Regions from separate parts of the Paenibacillus sp. UNC496MF genome, predicted to be linked through region 2. Evidence: riboswitches for the same ligand, from Rfam matches in the RefSeq annotation. Region 2 holds a riboswitch; the other holds the start of a gene.
What was found. Region 2 has a riboswitch for S-adenosylmethionine ahead of metA (homoserine O-acetyltransferase MetA). Riboswitches for the same ligand answer to the same signal wherever they lie in the genome.
Positions count from the first base shown of each region.

Region 1: it holds a riboswitch for S-adenosylmethionine, as region 2 does, so the genes downstream of both, BMZ79_RS04875 (hypothetical protein) here and metA (homoserine O-acetyltransferase MetA) in region 2, are expected to answer to the same signal.

Region 1 covers NZ_FORE01000005.1:10,035-17,868, reverse strand. Annotated here, with positions in the region: gene BMZ79_RS04900 (glycine betaine ABC transporter substrate-binding protein) at 1-565, opposite strand, end outside; gene BMZ79_RS04895 (ABC transporter permease) at 576-1,238, opposite strand; gene BMZ79_RS04890 (ABC transporter ATP-binding protein) at 1,242-2,384, opposite strand; gene BMZ79_RS34660 (hypothetical protein) at 2,781-2,951, shown strand; gene BMZ79_RS04885 (NADPH-dependent F420 reductase) at 2,965-3,843, opposite strand; SAM riboswitch class I at 4,824-4,953, shown strand; gene BMZ79_RS04875 (hypothetical protein) at 5,054-5,569, shown strand; gene BMZ79_RS04865 (sensor histidine kinase) at 6,034-7,797, shown strand; gene BMZ79_RS04860 (response regulator) at 7,811-7,834, shown strand, end outside.
Region 2 covers NZ_FORE01000007.1:303,245-311,078, forward strand. Annotated here, with positions in the region: gene BMZ79_RS13150 (EamA family transporter) at 1-327, opposite strand, end outside; gene BMZ79_RS13155 (histidinol-phosphatase) at 494-1,303, opposite strand; gene BMZ79_RS13160 (LysR family transcriptional regulator) at 1,315-2,217, opposite strand; gene BMZ79_RS13165 (MFS transporter) at 2,411-3,685, shown strand; gene BMZ79_RS13170 (metal-dependent hydrolase) at 3,736-4,389, shown strand; gene corA (magnesium/cobalt transporter CorA) at 4,494-5,429, opposite strand; SAM riboswitch class I at 5,935-6,042, shown strand; gene metA (homoserine O-acetyltransferase MetA) at 6,136-7,053, shown strand; gene BMZ79_RS13185 (PLP-dependent transferase) at 7,094-7,834, shown strand, end outside.

The DNA.
Region 1 (7,834 bases), on a different contig from region 2:
TAATGCCGTAATACTTGGCGAAGGCCGGATACCCGTCGGAAGCCCGTTCAAGCCACGACGTGTCGACCCCGAGCCGCATGTTCGGCGCATCGGCCGCGATATCGGAGATCTTCTCGTAGCCCTTGGCTTTGGCCAGATCGGCCCGCACGGTGAAGGCATAGGTATTCTCGAAGCCGAGCGGATCCATCCAATCGAGATCGTAATATTTCTTGAACCCGGCCTGCGCCTGCTCGAGCACCTTCCGGCGATCCTTGGTCTCCTGAATCGGAAAATGGTTATTGAAGATCTCGCCGGAGTAGAGCGTTCCCATCTGCAGGTCGTTACGCTTGATCGCTTGCAGCACGACCGGGCTCGACGCGAGGTCCGGAATGATCTCCGCACTGACGTCCGTCCGGTCTTCGATGAGCGCTTTGTACATTTCGGCTAATATTTTGGTTTCGGTGAACGTCTGCGCGCCTATGATGAAGGTATTTCCCGTGCCGCAGGCGGCGAGCGCCAGCATCATCGCGCACAAGCCGAGCACCGCTATCGTCTTGGTCAGCTTCGCAATCATCGTGTTCTCCATTCAACCTCCACTATATCGTCATTCGTTTCGCGCCGCCGCCGAACCGCCCCGTCAGCCACTTCTCGAGCATGCCGAGCAGCACGTCCACGAGCAGCGCGAGCAGAATCGAGCCCAAGGCGCCCGTCACGATCAGCTCGGGTTTGTTGACCGCCATCCCCGACACGATCAGCTGGCCTAAGCCGCCGGCGCCGATCAGGGTCGCCAGCGTCGCCCAGCTGATGATGTACACCATCGTGACCCGGATGCCCGACATGATGTAGGGCAACGACAACGGCAGCTGGATGAGCAGAATGCGCTGCATCGTCCCGTAGCCCATGCCCCTGGCCGATTCCAGCACGTTGCGGTCGACGGAATCGAAGCCGTCGTACGTATTGCGGAGAATCGGCATGATGGTATACAGCAGCAGCGCGACGACCGCCGGCTTCGTGCCGATCCCCATGAGCGGGATCAAGACGGCCAGGAGCGCCAGGCTCGGCACGGTCTGCAGCAGGTTGGCCACGAAGAAGACGCTGCCGTTGATCCACCGGATCTGGTTGTACACGAGCGCGATGCCAAGCGGCACGGCCAATAAGGTGCCGAGCACGATCGCCGTGAGCGAGATGGCCAAATGCTGGCCCAACGCCTGCAGGATGTCGGCGTAGCGTTCCTGCAAGAACGACCAATAGGTCTGCATCCGTTACGCCTCCTCTTCCGGAGCGGGGAAGATCTCCGCCAGATGGCGCACGATGCTGCCCCGCGTGATCAGCCCGACGAGCCGTTCCTGGTCGTCGATGACGGCGAGATTGGACAGCTGGCTGTGGCTCATCATCTCCACCGATTCGGACAGGAGGGAGCCGCTGCGCACGGAATATTGGACGGGCTTCATGACGTCGGCCACCGTAATATTCTCCTCCCCGTAATGCTCCAGGACGTTATAGATCGACACGACGCCTTTGAGATGCCTCCGCCGGTCGATGATGAACAGCATATCGACCTTGCGCCGCTCCATGATGGAGATGGCTTCGGCCAACCCCTTGTTGGGGTACGCGGTTACGGGCTGGTTCACCATGACCTCGTTGACGGTCGGACTCTCGTAGACGTGATCCTCTTGCCGCAGCCGCTTCTGACCGATGAAGGACTCCACGAATTCGTTGGCGGGATACCGCAGGATCCGCTCCGGCGTATCGCTCTGCACGACTTCGCCGCTCTTCATGAGGACGATGCGGTCCGCGATCTTGAGCGCTTCGTCCATATCGTGCGTGACGAAAATAATGGTCTTGTGCAGCTCCTGCTGCAGCCGGACGATCTCGTCCTGCAGCTGCTCGCGGCTGATCGGGTCGAGCGCGCTGAACGGCTCGTCCATCAAAATGATGTCCGGGTCCGCCGCGAACGCGCGAATGACCCCGATGCGCTGCTGCTGGCCGCCGCTGAGCTCGGAGGGATAGCGGTCGCGGTACGTGGACGGCTCCAGCCCGACCAGCTTGAGCAGTTCGTCGACGCGCTGCTCGATACGGTCGGCCGGCCATTTCTTCAACCGGGGCACGACGCCTACGTTACGCCCGATCGTCATATGGGGGAATAACCCGATGCTTTGAATGACGTAGCCGATTCCGCGGCGGAGCTCGACCGGATCGATCTCGCGCGTATCTTTGCCGTCGATCAGAATCGAGCCGCTCGTCGGCGTGACGAGATGGTTGATCATTTTCATCGTCGTCGATTTTCCGCAGCCGCTCGGGCCGATCAGCACCGTAAGCTCGCCTTGTTTGAATTCGAGATTGATATTTTTTAACGCTTGATAGCCGTCCGGGTAAACCTTGTTGACGTTGTTCATGACAATCATGCAGGTATCCATCCTTTTCGACATACTATTTCCAAAGTGCTCGTTTTCATCCAAGCGAAACGAATGGAAATTGGTTTTTTGGCAGGGGCGTGGCAATCTTTTTGTGTTAACCACATGACGACGTCGTTCAAACATGGTAAATACAGGATGCTAACCGAATCGGTAGGGGAACCGAACGCAAATCGACAACGTTGGGGTGGCCGAATGTCATCAATATGTACCGCGACGAGGACCGGCAGGCGCTGACGCGTAACGGTCTCGCCAAGCTGGATAAATTCGCGGACGGAGCGTAATCGGCGAGGGCTTGAAAGAATCCGGACAGCCGGGGCTGGTTCGCGGCAAGGACGTATCGCGAGTTCAGCATGGATCCGGGATTACCAAGCGTAGCCGCCCTCCATGAATGCCATGGACGACAACAAGCCGCCGTTCGCGAACGGCGGCTTGCGTTGTCTTCGATCAGGTCATGAAAGGGAAGGGACCGTGCTCGGACGGACCGCTTTCGCCGGCGGGACGTTCGGATGCGGCGCGGCAGCCGATGATTTTGCGGCTGTCGTATTTTCTCTATAAATTAGTCCGGCAATTAGACCGGCGATTCGTCCAGCAGCCGTTTGTGCTCGAATACATACGCCAAAATGTCTCCGATGGAGTGCTTGCCCGCCATGAACCGAGCGACAAGCCGCCGGGTTGCGGCGGCTTCCGTCCAAGGGTTGGCTGCCGTCAGCACCTGAATGGCGTTATCGAAGCGCTGGAAAAACGCGATTTGCGACTCCTGCGCCGCCTTGAGTTCTTCTTCGCTCGCGCGAATGGCCGACGACTCCGGCTTCCGTTCCTTAGCGGCCGCGGACAAAGCTTGGCGCATCGCCTCGACGTCGAGGTCGGTGCAGTAAGCCGGCGTTCCGGGCTGTTGGCGCCACGATTCGTCAAGACCGCCGGCATCGACCGGATCGAACCCGGCCTCCGTGACCAGCCGGAAGACGATCTCCTTCGCCGCGTCGTCGTCGCCGGATACCGGAAGCGCGAAACGGTTAGGCGTCAACGACTGGATTTCCTGCGTTAAGTTATACCAATTCGTCGCATTGAACGCTTTGACGACCGGGCGCTTGATTTGCTGCTCGACCCAGCGGCTTTCGGGCATTCCCTGCTCAATGGGCGCGATCAGACCGTCGCGGTGCAGCGGATAATAATTGCCGGTGTCGACGACAACCGCTCCCGGAGCAGCGTGATCCAGAAATCCCGCCGGCAAGTCGGCCGCGCGCTTCTGGGGAATGGAGAGGACGACGACATCGGCGCCTTGCGCCACGTCCTGGACCGTAGCGGGCGTTGCGCCGATTTCTGCGGCTAGATCGCGCAATGCTTGGGAATTGCTCGAATTGGCGATGGACACGTCATGCTTGTTGCGGGCGAAAATCCGCGCCAGGTTACTGCCGATATGTCCCGTTCCGACGATTGCGATTTTCATGATTTACAGCCTTCTCTCTCCGTTTATTTGTCGGCCACCATTTATGTGACTGCAGTCAGTATACTCCGGTCAGTTTTTGTCTGTCAATTCCCCCGATCGCTTTGACGAACTTTTCTTTCATGGGTTAAATTGCGAGGCAGAAAGGGGCGGGAAGCAATTTAGTGTTCTATTTCTTTTCTTTCATCGCGAGAATTGGCTTGGTTATAGTTTGAGGCGAAAAAACGGCGTAACGGGCGCGCGCAAAATAGAAGCCATGCTTGAAGGGCAGCGCATGCGACAAGATTGACAGGATGGGATACCTGCGAAAGGGGAAGGAGTACGGGCGAGCGTGTTGGGAGGAAGAAATAAAAAAGGCGATATGCAGGAACGCATACCGCAAAATGAATCGTGACCTCTTTTATCATACAGATCAAACAAATTATGTATACTCGAATTCAACGCATCGAAAAGTGCTTGACAAGTTCTATACTAGTGAGAAAATCACAATTTGCCGATTTAAAAGAATCGACGAAGACTTCGCGTACGAAGTCGATGAGGAGACTTGTAAGAAAATTGTAATGAAACTGAAATGTGCGCTTTAACTTGTCTTAAGGTGAAGGAGCTATACTGGAACTCGACCCCCCTTTAGGATATATACCTTAGGCCCGCAGCCCGTTGCTGCGGGTCTCTTTTTTGTTTTGCCGACAACAACGTAGGCCCGTCCGCATCCCGCTTAGATTGCGAGGGGGCAATTTGGGATACGCTATTGGAAAAGGAAGGAATCGCCTACTCTTGGACAAACGGATCGGCTGACGAAAACAGAAACGCCATACGGATGGCCCGATCCATGCCGGCGCCGCAAAATGAGTACGGAGGACGAATTCATGAGGAAATCAGCAGCTATGCCGTAGACGGTTGGCAATTAGTAACGGGTAAGCCGTGAAATAGCTTGACATCAAAACGCGATATAGTATGATGAAGCTAACTAAATACGTTGAACTTTCTTATCAAGAGCAGGCGGAGGGACTAGCCCGATGAAGCCCGGCAACCGACATACCTTTTCGTTACGAAGGCATGCACGGTGCTAATTCTTGCGGAAACGCTGAACGAAGCGAATCCGAGAGATAAGAGCGAGGATCCGACTTTGTCCGTTCATGACCTTTCTCTTACTCCGGAGAAGGTCTTTTTTTGTTTTCATCATCCATTTCACCATCGTAGAGGAGGAGCAGACATGCCCATCATGATTCCCGCCCGCGCCGCGACGGAAGAGACTGTCGCCCATGACCCGCGTATTCGTCCGCTTCAGGCTGCCTTGCCGCATGTGCACGAATCGGCATGGGGGCTTGAATTCTTGCGCAAATGCAGCATTACCCGCATCGAATGCTTTCAATTCGGCGCGAAGCCATTCGGGCGGGAGGCGGATATGCGCGGGCTGATCGCGCTCTCCACGAATACGGGCATCGTCGGCTTACAGGAATTCGCGGTTCCGCGCAAAAGCCTGAAGGGCGATTTGGTGATGTGGGCCGCGCCCTTTCAGCGGATGAAAGGCATGAACATGGCGGAAGGCATCCGCTTCCCGCAGCTGAAGAAAGACGTCTGGGGAACCGAGCGCGTTGCGTTCATCGAATCCGCGTTCGTCGATCTCATCGACAAATACGGCCGGAAAGGTAACGAGGGCGAGGAACGGAGCGATTATCTGGACCGAGCCTGGTTATTCGAGCATGCGCAAGCGTACGTCGCGTTTTAAGCCGGTGAGTCAGCGACTTCAAGATGCGGACCGCGGCCGCGGCGTACATGGATTGCTCGCCCGGCGGAACGCCGTCCGCGGGTTCAAGCAAGCCGGAGGCCGCGATCGCTTTGCCGGCGGCCGTCAGGCGGAAGCAGCAGGCGTTCAACGAGCGGATGGCCGCGGCCTGCGGGGAAAGGGGCTTGCCGTTCGCGCCGGTGGATCAACGAACGGCCTGCCGCCGACCGGCCGGCGGCAGCGCCGGCAAGCAGCCGCCGGCCGGTCGGCGGTCAGCGAAGGACGCATCATCGCGTACCCCAAGGGTACGCGTTTTTTAGTTGGATTGACGCTGCGGGGCCGCATGCCCGGATAGGCGATCCTTACCATGAAAGCGATTTACAGAAGGTTGAACGTATGCCATACTACTAAATGAAAATCTGGCCTTGTCCATCATTCGCGGTTTCGATTCGGGAGGGAGTACGTGCATGATCGCCGGCTATTGGAACCGGGTGCGGCTGCTGCAAAAATTGATTCTCGTCGTCATCTTGTTCTTGATCATTCCCGTCCTGATCATCGGCTACGTTTTATTTTCGGCCAGTCTCTCGCTCGCGCAAAAGGAAGGACGCGAGATGCTGGAGAAGGTGGTCTATCAGCTGAACGAGAATATCGAATACCGGATCATCGGGTATCAGAATATCTTGATGCAGCTCTCGCTCGATTCCGGCATTACGACAACGCTTACGCAGCCTTACCGGTCGCTCGAAGAAGAAGTCATGGGCCTGCAGCAGATCAATTCCGCCGTCAGCCGCATCCGCTCTTATTTTCCGATGAAGACCATTCAGTTCTACAAGAGCAACCCGAACCTGCACGAGGACGGAGGAACGGTGTTGAACCTCGAGCGGGCGGAGACCAAGGATTGGTATGCCGATATGAAGGCCGGGAACCAATCCTTCTATTGGTATTTCAACTGGAAGGACGATCATTCCGAGCCTTCCCTCTATCTGAGCGAATGGCTCGTGGATTACATATCGAACGAGAAGTACGGGATCATTCACGTGGAAGTGTCGAACCGGGCGTTGTTCGATCAGATCACCAATCCGCTGGCGCTCAAGAAGGGCGGCTTCATGGTCTTGGACGAACAGGGCAGGGTGCTGGCGAATTACTTGGATCCGCAGGGGGGCACCGACACGGTCCGGCCCGCCTATCTGGAACGCGTGTACGACGCGAAGCAAGGCTGGTACCCGGCAAAAATCAAAGGCCAGCAAAGCCTGGTCGTATACGAGACGAACCGGCTGGGCTGGAAGGTCGTGACCGTCGTCAGCCAGCAAGAGCTGTGGCAGAAGCTCCGGCTGGTGAAGCAGGCGGCGGTCTCCGTCAGCATCCTGTTCGTCGTGCTGACCGTCGGCGTGCTCGCCGGGTTCGGGCTGCGAACCACCAAGCGCCTCAACTTCCTCATCCGGAGCATGCGCAGGGTACGAAGCGGGGATCTGGGACTCACCATCAAAGTACACCGCAAGGACGAGCTCGCGGATCTCGAAACGGAGTTCAATACCATGTCCATGCGTCTGGATCAGTCGATGGAAGACATCGCCGAAGCCAGGAGCCGGGCGGAGAGGGAGAAGCTGAACCTGCTGCAGGCGCAGATCAATCCGCATTTCCTCTACAACACGCTGGCGCTCGTGAAGAGCATGGCCATGGACGTCGGTTCCTCCGAGATCAGCGGCACGGTGGACGCGCTGGCCAAGTTTTTCCGGCTGGCCCTGAACCGCGGCGTCGACGTCCTGCCTTTCAGGGACGAATTGGAGCATGTCAAAGCCTATCTGGAGATTCACGAGTCGCGGTATCCCGGCAGGCTGACCGTCGCGTTCGACGTGGAGGAAGCGGCGCTTTCCTGCGACATCGTCAAAATCACCTTGCAGCCGATCGTGGAAAACGCGCTGCTGCATGCGTTCGTGCATACCGGCGGAAGAGGCAGCCTGACGATCTCCGCCGCGCTGCGGCAGGAATCGCTGTGCATCACGGTCGCGGATAACGGCTCCGGCATGACGGAGGAGCAGCTGCGGGAGCTGCTGGAGAACGCGGACGGCGCCGGCGAGCACGGCGGATTCGGGATCTATAACGTGAATGAGCGGTTGAAGCGCCATCACGGCCAGTCGTATCGGCTGCTCATCCGAAGCGCGCCCGGGGAAGGGACCGCGGTTCAGCTGTACATCCCGCAGCAGAAGAGGCAGGCCGCGGCGGCAGGCTAAGAGGGGGGTTAACATGGAGATGAACGTGTTCGTGGTC
Region 2 (7,834 bases):
GCCGAGCGCGACCACGAGCAGAATGTTCATGTTCGTGAGGGGCGAGGTCAGACTGGCGGGGCCGTATTCGAGCGCCTTCACGAACAAGGCGTTGCCGAGCGCGGAGCCGGCGCCGATGATCGCGCCGGCGAGCCAGACGCGGACGTCGGCCAAGCCCGCGAGGAGGCTGTTCTCCGCGGCGCCGTTCGCGGCGAAACCCGCCGCGCCGGCAAAATAAAGTCCCAGAAACAGATAGGCGGGAGAACCGCCCTGCATCTGGGACACTTTCATCCACCAGCCCGCAAGCCCGAAGAGCAGTGCGCTGCCGACGGCTGCTGCAAACCACATGCCATTCACCTTTCTGCCGGGACGCGCGAAAAATTGTCACACAACTGAAATGTTCCTGTTATCGTCCCATTACATTCGTGGGGTAAGATACTGACCAAGACCCCCTTTTGATTATATATGCGTTGTTGGACCTGCCGCGTGCAGGTCCCTTTTTTTGTCCGGAGGGTCAGAGCGGCACGACGACCGGCTGCCGGTTTTTGTAGTACTGCCACTGCTTGAAGCCGATTTCCTTCAGCCGCTTCGCGACCCGTTCCCAATCCTCGCCGACGCGGCTCGGCTTGTGGGCGTCGGAGCCGAACGTGACGGCCACGCCGAAATGGCGGGCCCGCTCCAGAATCGCATCCGACGGGTACCAGCCGCCGACGTCCTTGGTGCCGCCCGACGTATTGATTTCAATGGCGACCCGGCTGTCCGCGATCAGCTTCAGCGCTTCGTCGACGGCGTCCTCCGCCGGGATGTCCGAAAACGCCGGGTAATAGCCTTTCATCGCGTCGATATGGCCGAGGATCTGGAACATGCCGCTCTGCGCGGACTGGCCGATCAGCTTGTAATAGAGCCGCTTCTGGTCCAGCTGCTTCTCCGCCGACAAGCCTTTCCACCGGTTGCGGTTGAATATGCTGACGCCGCCCGACTGGTGCACGGAGCCGATGACGTAATCGAACGGAATCGGCTCGTAGACGGCGCGATAGACGTCGGCGTGCTCCGGGAAGAAGTCCGACTCCACCCCCAGAAGCACGTCGATTTGGCCTTCGTACTTCGCTTTCAGGCGCTGGACTTCCTCGATATAATGCGCGAATTCGCTTCGGGCCATCGCGATGCCCGGGTTCGGGTGGTCGTGCTCGCTCGCGAAATAGGGCGAGTGGTCCGAAATCCCGATGACGCCGAGCCCTTCCTTGATCGCGGCTTGAATATAATCCTCGATCGTGTCGTCCGCATGCCCGCACCGGAAATGATGCGTATGTAAATCGAATTTCATGTTTCGTCCTCCTATTCGCTGCTGATGAATTGATCCTCCGGCATGCCCTTCAGATCGCTCAAAAACTGCTGCATCGCGGAATTGATGTATCGTCCCGACTTGTAGACGAGTCCGACGGGGTGGCTCATGTCCAGCTCGTTTACCTTGATGCGCTTCAGCGTGCCGAGGCGCACTTCGTTGGCGATGGCGAGCTTGGAGACGACGGCGGCGCCGAGGTTGATTTCCACCATGCGCTTGACTTCCTCGCTGCTCGACAGCTCCATGACGATGTTCGGCTGCAGGTCGTATCTGCGGAAAATTTGGTCCAGGAACCGCCGTCCTAACGTATCGGGCGACAGCATAATCATGGGTATGTCCTTCAGCGATTCAACGGTAGTATGCTTCAATTCGCTCATCGGATGCTCCGGCGCGACGACCAGCTCGTACGTGTCGTAGTACAGAATCGCCGTCTCCACGTTGGGATTGCGTTCGGTCAGGTACGTGATGCCGATATCGACGCTGCCGTTCTCGACGCTGGCCATGACGCCGGTCGACGGCATGGAATGGATGGTCGTCTTGATGAGCGGGAATTGGTTTTGAAAATAAGACAGCACGCGCGGCAAAATCTGAATGGCGATGGAGGAGGTGGTGCCGAGCACGATGTGGCCTTGCGGCGTCTGGTTGAGGTCGGACAGCTTCTGCTTGAGCTCCTCCACGATGGCGAGAATCCGCTCCGCGTGGTCCAGGAACACCTGGCCGCGGTCGGTGAGCGTAACGGGCTGGTTCCGATCGATTAGCACCGTCTTAAACTCGTCCTCGAGACTTTTGATTTGCGCGGATACGGCCGGCTGCGTCAGATTGAGCAGCTCGCCCGCTTTGCGGAAGCTCATGGTGCGGGAAATCGTCAACAACGTTTCAAGCTGGTTAATGTTCACGGAAGCCCTCCCTGTCTATTAAAGTTTTTTATCACCCTGCCATATGATTATAAATGATAATCCGGCGAACAGCAAAGAACGGGAGGCCGATTCCGCCCGGCTTCACAATACCTTTAGAAGGATTCATGGGACAATTGTCGAAAGGTCTGATAGAGTGTAAGCCAAAAGCGCTATAAAGGAGCGAAACGACCGCATGGATTCGAAGGCAGTCAGAAGCTGGATCATGTACGACTGGGCGAATTCCGCGTTCGCCACGACGATTATGGCCGCGGTGATGCCGGTCTTCTACAAGGAAGTCGCGGGCGCGGGGCTTGCGGGCAATACCGCGGAAAACTATTGGGGCTTCACGCAGACGGCGGCGATGATTCTGGTCGCGGTCCTGTGCCCGATTCTGGGCGCCGTCGCCGATTATACCGGTTCGAAGGTCCGGTTCTTGTCGGTCTTCATGTTCATCGGAGCCGCGTCCTGCGTCGGCATGGCCTTCATCGGCGAGGACGGATGGCTGCTCGCGTCGATTCTTGTCGTGATCGGCACGATCGGCTTCGCCGCCTCGAATACGTTTTACGACGCGCTGCTGCCGAGCGTCTCGACGCCCGAGACGATGAACGCCGTCAGCAACAAAGGATACGCGATGGGCTATTTGGGCGGCGGATTGCTGCTGTCGGCGAATCTTGTTATGATATTATTTTACGATAAACTGGGCTTTCCGTCGAAGACGGCGGCGACGCAGACGGTCTTCGCGACGGTCGGCGTCTGGTGGATCCTGTTCTCGCTTCCCGTCATGCGCAACGTCAAGGAGAAGGCGGGCGCGCATGTCTCCGGCTTCGCTGCGGCGATCGGCGGCGGCGTTGCCCGGATCCGGGCAACGGCGGGCACGTTGAAGCGCTATCCCGAGCTGCTCAAGTACATGGCGGCGTTCTGGTTCTTTAACGACGGCATCAATACCGTCATCGTCATGGCGACGATTTACGGCAGCGGCATCGGCATCGAATCGAACGACCTGATCGCCGCGCTGCTGATCACGCAGTTCGTGGGGTATCCCAGCACGCTGCTGTTCATCAAGTTCGCGAGGCGGATCGGCATCAAACCGTCCATTTACAGCTCGCTGCTCGTCTACGTGCTCATCGTCATTTTGGGCTTCTTCATGACGAGCGCCATTCATTTCTATTTGCTGGCCGCGCTGGTCGGCCTCGTGCAGGGCGGCAGCCAGGCGACGGCCAGATCGCTGTACGCCGAGCTCGTGCCGCCTTCGCGGACGGCGGAGTTTTTCGGCTTCCTCAGCCTGTCCAGCAAGTTCGCGTCCGTCGCGGGCCCGTTCGTCTTCTCGGTCGTGGGCACGCTGACGGGCTCGAGCCGTTACGGCATTTTGGCGCTGTTGGCCTTTTTTATCATCGGCATCGCGATCCTGGTCGGCGTGAACGTAGAGAAGGGACGGCAGGAAGCGCTGGCGGGGGAAGCGGCGTCTTAGAACGGATCGGGAAGCACCGGAGTCAGTCGCAAGGGGAGAGGACTTACAACATGAAAGGAACGACGCATCTGGCGATCGGGGTCGCCATCGGCGTCGCGGCCGCGGCGAGCCATCCGTTCGCGGCGAAGCATGCCGCGCTCTATGTCGCGGTGGCGGCGTTCTCGGCGCTCGGCGCGGATCTGGACGGCACGAGCCTGCTGAGCGGCAAGCTGAACCGCACGGCCAAGACGGTCCATTGGCTGCTGATCTGGGGCGGCCTCGCGCTCGCGGCCGCCGCGGCCGGCGTATACGCGGCGAAAGGCGAGCTGCGCTTGGAATGGGCGGTACCGGCGGTGATCGTGCTGCTGCTCGGGTTGGTGCTTGGGAATGGCACCATCCGCAACGCGCTCGTTTGCGCGATCGGGCTCGGGCTGCTGTACGGCGGCTTTGCGGGGGAGATGAGCTGGCTGATCGGCCTCGGCGTCTTCATCGCCTGGGTGCCTTGGCTGAATCATCGCGGCCTAAGCCATACGGCCTGGGCGGTAGCGGCTTGGTGGGGAATCGGCCTGGGGCTGGAGCGGCAGCTGGCGCTGGACGGCATCGCGCAGACGGCGATGTGGGGCTATCTGTCCCATCTGATCGCCGACACGCTTACGCCGAGCGGCGTCAAATGGCTGTACCCGCTGACGAAGAAGACGTTCAAGCTGCCGATCGGCAAGCTGTAGCGCCTAGGCGGACGCGGCGTGGGCACACGATTCCGCGCAAACGAAAAAGCTCTCCAGGACCGCGGTCCTTGGAGAGCTTTTGTTCGTTTGCGATTAATCGGAATTCAGAGCCATTCTTTCTTGCGGAAGATGAAGAACATGCCGAAACCGAGCAGCAGCATGAACGTCAGCAGGACGTACGAGCCGCCGTGCAAATGAAGCAGCGGCATATAATCGAAGTTCATGCCGTAGATGCCGGTCAAGAACGTCAGCGGCATGAAGATCGTCGTCAGCGCCGTGAACACGCGCATGATTTCGTTGGCGCGGTTGGCCAGGCTGGACTGATAGGCTTCGCGCAAGTTGCCCATGAGATCGCGGTACGTCTCGAACGTCTCGGCGATCTTCACCGCGTTCTCATAGATGTCGCTGAAATATTTTTGGAGCTGATCGTCGATCAGCTTCAGGTCCTTTTTGTTGAGCGTCGCGATCAATTCCTTCTGCGGGCCGAGCACTTTCTTCAGCCACAGAATCTCGGACCGGAGGCCGATGATTTCGTTCAGATGCGACTTCTTCGTGTGCATGAGGATGTCTTCTTCGAGACTCTCGATGCGCGCCTCGATCCGGTCGCCGACGAGGAAGTAATTATCGACGACGATGTCGACGAGATGATACAGGAAGTAGTCCGGCCGGCTGACCTGCTCCTCGAGCAGGATCGGCTTCAACGTGCGGAGCTCGTTGATTTTTTGCTTCGTTACGGTAATGATATAATGGCGGCCCAGAAAAATGTTCAGCGCCCGCAGGAAAATTTCTTCGTCGTCGAACCGGATGCTGTTGATGACCAGGAAATAATGGCCTTCGTGGATTTCGATTTTCGGCCGCTGCTCTTCTTCGCTCAAGCAGTCCTCGACCGCCAGATCGTGCAGCGAGAACAGCGGCTGCAGGACTTCCAGATCGTCCACGCCCGCGTCGATCCAATAGAATCCTTCGCCAGGCGGAATCGTCGCCGTCGCAATATCTTCGATCGGCGTGAATACGCCTTGCGTTACATGACGGATTTTCATCCGCGCTCCTCCTCTCTTGCCCTAATGCTGATTGTTTCCCGGATGCCGGCATGAGGAAGGAAGCGCGTGCGAATACGCCTATCGGCCCATTCGCTTCACCGCAGCGTATGTAAAGCGCGGAGGTACGAATAGGATCGAACGGGCGCAAGCGGACGCGCTACTGTTCCTGCTAGCCGGTAATCGATGCGGACGCGCGCAGGAACCGCGGCGAAATGCGCGGGTTCGATGCGGTTGTCCGCAGGCCTCGGGTCGCCTTCCATATTCGTAAACACCCCTTTGTAAATTCCGATTTTTGATTGCGCTCGCGCAATCCTTGTCTAGTATACTCCGACAATGTCTTTCCATACAAGAAGAAAAGCGGCGGGTGTCCCTACGTCATACCATATGCGGGGAAAAGCCCGCCGTGACACGTTTTTTGCCCGGTACGGCGACGATGCCTTGACGGAAACGGCGGAATGAATTAAAGTATTTCCATAACGTGTTCGCACAATTAAATAAGCAAGCTTTCTTATCAAGAGCAGGCGGAGGGACTAGCCCGATGAAGCCCGGCAACCGGCGTGAGAACGCACGGTGCTAATTCTTGCGGAAACGTCAGGTTTCTGAGAGATGAGAGGCGCATGTACGATAAAGTGATGCCCCTCTCTGCGGAGAGGGGCTGTTTTCGTTCACGCTCCTCAGTAAAAATTCACGACTGGAGTGAGTAGACATGCCGATTAAAGTACCGGACCAATTGCCCGCGAAAGACATTCTCGCGGAAGAGAATATTTTCGTGATGGACGAAAGCGTCGCCTATCACCAGGATATCCGCCCGCTGCGGATCGCCGTTTTGAATCTGATGCCGAACAAGGAAGTCACCGAGACCCAGCTGCTGCGGCTCATCGGCAACACGCCGCTTCAGGTCGAGGTCGTGCTGATCCATCCGAAGACGCATACGTCCAAGAATACGTCCGCGCAGCATCTGGACTCGTTCTATAAGACGTTCGACGACATCAAGCATCTGTATTTCGACGGCATGGTCATCACGGGCGCGCCGGTCGAGACGATGGATTTTGAAGACGTCAACTATTGGGAAGAACTGAAGGATATCATGGATTGGTCCGCGCGCAAGGTCACGTCGACGTTCCATATCTGTTGGGCCGCGCAGGCGGGCCTGTACCACCATTACGGCGTGCCGAAGCACGACCTGTCCGAGAAAATGTTCGGCGTCTTCCCGCATCAGATCGAGAAGCGCAACGTGCCGCTGATGAGAGGCTTCGACGAGCAGTTCTTCGTTCCGCAGTCGCGCCATACGGAAGTGCGCCGCGAGGACATCGAGAAAGTCGCCGATCTGGACATTCTGTCGCATTCGCCGGAAGCCGGCGTCTACCTCGTCGCATCCCGCAACGGACGGCAGATCTTCGTGACGGGCCATTCCGAATACGATCCCGCGTCGCTGAAGGCCGAATACGACCGCGACCGGGCGAAGGGCTTGGACATCGCCATTCCGAAGAATTACTACCCGAACGACGATCCGTCGAAGCAGCCGCTGTCCACCTGGCGCTCGCACGCGAACCTGCTGTTCTCGAACTGGCTCAACTACTACGTGTACCAGCAAACCCCGTACGACTTAGGGGCAGGCATTTAGCTTCATCTAATACGCAACGGAGAGGGAGAGAACGCAGTCCATGAAAATCGAAAGCCGCCTCGCGCAAATTGGATCCATTAAAGAGCCCGTCACCGGAGCCGTCAGCTTCCCGGTGTACCAATCGACAGCCTTTCGCCACCCGCGCCTCGGAGAGAGCACCGGCTTCGACTACGCCCGCACGAAGAGCCCGACGCGCACCGTGCTGGAAGAAGCCGCGGCGGAGCTGGAGTCCGGCGACGCCGGCTTCGCCTGCAGCAGCGGCATGGCCGCGTTGACGACGATTTTCTCGCTGTTCGGGCAAGGCGACCACCTGCTCGTGTCGCTCGACCTGTACGGCGGCACGTACCGACTGCTCGAGCGGATCATGACCCGCTTCGGCGTAACGGCTTCCTACGTGGATACGAACGATCTCGACGCGCTGAATACGCTCGTCACGCCTTCGACGAAGGCGATTCTCATCGAGACGCCGACCAATCCGCTCATGATGATCACGGACCTCGAGCGCGTCTGCGCCTGGGCGAAGTCGAAGAACCTGCTCAGCATCGTCGACAACACGCTGCTGACGCCGTTCTTCCAGCGTCCGATCGAGCTCGGCGCCGACATCGTCGTGCACAGCGCGACGAAATACCTCGGCGGCCACAACGACGTGCTGGCCGGGCTGATCGTGACGAAGGGCAAGGAGCTGTCGGAACAAATGGCGTTCCTGCACAACTCGCTCGGCGCCGTGCTCGGGCCGCAGGATTCCTGGCTGCTCATGCGGGGCATGAAGACGCTGGCCCTG